DNA from 2 places in the Priestia sp. YIM B13489 genome. Region 1 is predicted to be linked to the other one. Evidence: riboswitches for the same ligand, from Rfam matches in the RefSeq annotation. Region 1 holds a riboswitch; the other holds the start of a gene.

Region 1 (2,205 bases):
TCAAATCTTTTATTGTAATCATTTTTAAATCAAATTGCTCTGCAATTTTTGTTAAATCCGGTACACGTGCCATTGTTCCATCTTCATTCATAATTTCACAAATAACACCCGCAGGCTTTCCTCCTGCTAATACTGCTAAATCAACAGCAGCCTCTGTATGACCTGCACGCTGCAGAACGCCCCCGTCTTTTGCAATCAATGGGAAAATATGTCCTGGGCGTTGAAAATCACTTGCTACCGTCGCTTCATTTACAAGAGCCATAACGGTAGCAGAACGTTCATATGCACTGATACCTGTTGTACTTGAAATATGATCAATACTTACTGTAAATGCTGTGCCATGTACATCCGTATTGTTCGCTACCATCGGGTGAAGATTCAATTTATGCGCAATTTCTTCATTAACAGGTGTACAAATTAATCCTCTTCCATGAGTAGCCATAAAGTTAATAACCTCAGGCGTCGTTTTTTCGGCTAATGCAATAAAATCTCCTTCGTTTTCTCGATCTTCATCATCGCATACAATAACCACTTTTCCCTTTTTTAACTCTTCAATGGCTTCTTCTACTTTATGAAACATCTCTTTCACCTCACTGTTAATTTGTAAAACCATGCTGCTGCAATAAATCCTTCATGTTACCTGAACGATTCGAGGCGCCAGGAGTTGACTTATTTGTCATCATCTGATGCATATATTTAGCTAACATATCGCATTCAATATTCACCTTGTCTCCTCGCTGTTTGTCTCCAACGACTGTGTGAAGCACCGTATGAGGAATAAGAGAAATAGTAAATGATTGGTTGCTGACATCAAAAATAGTAAGACTTGTTCCGTCTACGGAAACAGATCCTTTTAACATCATAAATTCACGAAGTTCAGGATCGACTTGAATTTCATAATAAAAAGCATTTCCTTTACGTGTTTTGCTTACAATAGTTCCAATTCCATCAACGTGTCCGCTAACGAAATGCCCTCCAAACCGGCCATTTGCAGCCATCGCCCGCTCTAAGTTAACACGTGATCCAACGGTTAGAAGCTGAAGGGTACTTGCTTTAATCGTCTCCGGCATGACGTCGACCGTAAATTCATTTTGAGAGTAAGCCGTTACGGTTAAACAAACGCCGTTAACTGAAATACTGTCTCCTAAGTTCACATCTTCTAACACGGTCTTCGCATCAATCGTAAGAACAATTGCTTCTGTAGCCTTTTGAATACGTTTTATTTTTCCAATTTCTTCAATAATACCTGTGAACATTTTCTTCACCTGCTTTGGCGCTATTCCAACTTCTTATACCGTTTTGAAATAGCAGCTGCTTTTTTTTCATATTTATCTTTCCCCCAACCACTGAAAATAAAAAAGCCCCTTGAACAAATGTCCAAGGGGTCGGCTGAGCTGAATCAGTTTTATCTATGCAAAATTCCGCTAATTGTATACGAAATAAACAGTTATATTTTGTGTACAAAAACAAGGGTAGCTTTAAAAAAGGCAAGCGTGCCCCTTATTAATTCAACACAAAAAAAACAACTGTGCTTCCTGATCCTTCTCCCATCCAGACTTTTACTGTCGGCTCTAGATTTTAACTAGATCCACCGCTAACATACATCGTATGAAAACGGGTCACGGGCTTAAAAGCATACGCTTTATCACCGCCGGTTGGGACTTACACCCGACCCCGAAGGATAATATATTCGACTGCTATAGTCTTATTTGTTTTACATTATAGCAAAGTAAAATCGACTTGTCACATCATTTAACTTCGTTTTTTCACATCTATTTTTTAAAATCCAGCTTTTAGCTTATTTTTTCTTTTTTAATACATAGCATCCATACAAAAGCTAGTCCAATATAGCCAAATATCGGATACAAAAACTCAAGAAGCTGGGCATATCCGAATTGCCCAATAATAAAGCAAGCCAAGATAATAAACGCAAAAGCTTGTTTGTCATTGAGGGGAAGAAATGACTGAAGCTGCTTAGCGATGCCAAATACATTTCCAATCAATGTAGTAAAAATCTCGCCCAACACAACTACCGTAAATAAAACATTCACCCACGCTGAGATATTTTTAACAACGGCACTCATCGGAATATCAAGTTGAAATGAATAAGGCAAATTGGAAAGGGCAAGATGAGTAGAAACAAGCATAAACGTAAGTACACAACCTCCTATTAAGGCCCCTTTTGTAATCACGCTCCTATCTTTC
Region 2 (2,205 bases), 2.6 Mb from region 1:
CAAATGACTGAAAAAGAAACGAAATTCCAAAAATTTTTCCGTCTTGAATCGTTTGAGCTGACTTTTTACCTGTTAATAAATGATAAATACCATAGGCGGTTCGCTCACCTTTTAACTGTTTTATACAAAATAAAATGCTAACTTGAATATAATTCAAAGGTGTCAACTTCCTTTCTCATTCATTGTACCAAAAGTGACCAATAGCATGTGAGATAAAGGCTTTTTAGCTCTTTCCTTTATGTATTAAAACGTTTGGGTAAGTGAAGAAACCTTGATTTGATAAGCATTCTCAGTGACTTTTCTATTGAAAAGTTTTATAAATCATTTTACAATGAATAAGGAGAAATTTCACTCTTGATTCGCGAAGAGATTATATAATGAGAAATTTTCGAACACTTTACAGGAGGTCTTGTTATGCCAAAATATACAATTGTTGATAAAGATACTTGCATCGCATGCGGCGCTTGCGGAGCAGCAGCACCAGACATTTATGATTATGATGATGAAGGTATTGCATTCGTAACACTAGATGATAACCAAGGTGTAGTAGAAATTCCAGAAGATCTAGAAGATGATATGATGGATGCAATGGAAGGCTGCCCTACGGATTCAATTCGCGTAGCGGATGAAAAATTCGAAGGCGATGCTAATAAATTCGAATAAGTATTGAGCAAACCTGTAGTGTACATGCTGCAGGTTTTTTTATATATAAAAATCGCTCTCCCCGGGAGAGCGATTGAATTAAACAGCAATGCGACGCGTGATCCATTGCTTCATTTTTGAAAACAATAAGACAAAGATAACCCCTGTTGCTGCTCCTTTTATTAAGTTAAACGGCAAAATACCTGCAACGATATATTGACGTGCTTGTTCACTAGACATTTCTGGCGATTGCAAGAAGATTGTATACGCTGGTAAGAAGACATAATAATTTAAGACAGCCATGAGTACCGTCATTACCACCGTACCCGTAACCAAACCTATCGTTACGCCTTTAGCCGTTTTAAATCGGTTGAACATGTATGATACAGGAAGAATGAACAGTAAACCAGCCACAAAGTTAGCCACTTGACCAACTGGAACCCCTGTAGCACTTCCTTGAATTAAATAATTCAATAAATTTTTTATTCCTTCTACTATAACAGCAGCCATCGGTCCAAATACAAGTGCTGCTACGAGTGCAGGAATTTCGCTAAAATCAATTGTTAAAAACGGAGGTAATCCAGGAATTGGAAAATTAATCATCATTAAAATATATGCAATACTACTTAACATTCCTAGTATGACCAGCTTTTGAGTTTTCTTACTTTGTTGCATCTTGCCTCTCTCCTTCTTTGTGATCCACTCTTCAAAGAAGAAAGGTTCAACTTTATATCCCCACGCAAAAACCTCCCAACAAATGATTCGTTGAGAGGAGACATGGCAGGCATATTTAATAAACGTTCATCACATTAAGTTTTGAACGCTGAACCTCCACCTTCTCCCATCCAGACTGTACTGTCGGCTTTGGAATTTCACCAAATCTGCTCGTATGTATTACATATAAGCTCGCGGGCTCAAAACAATTTGTTTTTTACCGCCGGTCGGGAATTTCACCCTGCCCCGAAGATAGACCAATATTTAATTATGAATTTATTATATGTTATCTCGAATTAAAAGTAAATAAAGAAGTTTTTTAATTCCTATTAAATTGATGTATTTTATGAACTTCATTACTGTTTTATATGTAAAATAAGGAAATAAGTGCATAACCAACAGCATTATGACATATTTATAGTTTCAATTTTACGTTTATAATTGTGTATTTGATAACTAATCGTAAAGTTTGAAAAATATAATTGACAGAATTTTTTTAACATGGTAAATTATCAAATATTTGATGATAGTAAAATCCAAGGGAGATGTTCACGTCATGTATAATGTATTAGTAGCTGATTCAATTAGCAATGAAGGTCTTGCTCCACTACTTGAAGCTCCTCATGTGAATCTTACGCGAAAAAAAGTTGAAGAAGTTGAGAATGATTTGCATACGTACGATGCGCTTTTAGTACGGAGTGCTACGACGGTTACAGAGGATTTGCTGGCAAAAATGCCGAATTTAAAAATTGTTGCTCGCGCTGGAGTAGGTGTCGATAATATTGATATTGAAGCCTCAACCAAACGAGGGGTTGTCGTTATTAACGCGCCGAACGGAAATACCATTTC

The links. Region 1 has a riboswitch for FMN ahead of ribE (riboflavin synthase). Riboswitches for the same ligand answer to the same signal wherever they lie in the genome.
Region 2: another riboswitch for FMN. It lies ahead of ACFX4W_RS10325 (ECF transporter S component); the one in region 1 lies ahead of ribE (riboflavin synthase).

What each region holds. Positions count from the first base shown of each region.
Region 1 covers NZ_JBHZOQ010000053.1:3,425,469-3,427,673, reverse strand. Annotated here, with positions in the region: gene ACFX4W_RS23405 (bifunctional 3,4-dihydroxy-2-butanone-4-phosphate synthase/GTP cyclohydrolase II) at 1-580, opposite strand, end outside; gene ribE (riboflavin synthase) at 597-1,256, opposite strand; FMN riboswitch at 1,536-1,686, opposite strand; gene ACFX4W_RS23395 (YkvI family membrane protein) at 1,794-2,205, opposite strand, start outside.
Region 2 covers NZ_JBHZOQ010000053.1:864,991-867,195, forward strand. Annotated here, with positions in the region: gene ACFX4W_RS10315 (YpbB family protein) at 1-157, opposite strand, end outside; gene ACFX4W_RS10320 (ferredoxin) at 415-663, shown strand; gene ACFX4W_RS10325 (ECF transporter S component) at 742-1,317, opposite strand; FMN riboswitch at 1,472-1,614, opposite strand; gene serA (phosphoglycerate dehydrogenase) at 1,913-2,205, shown strand, end outside.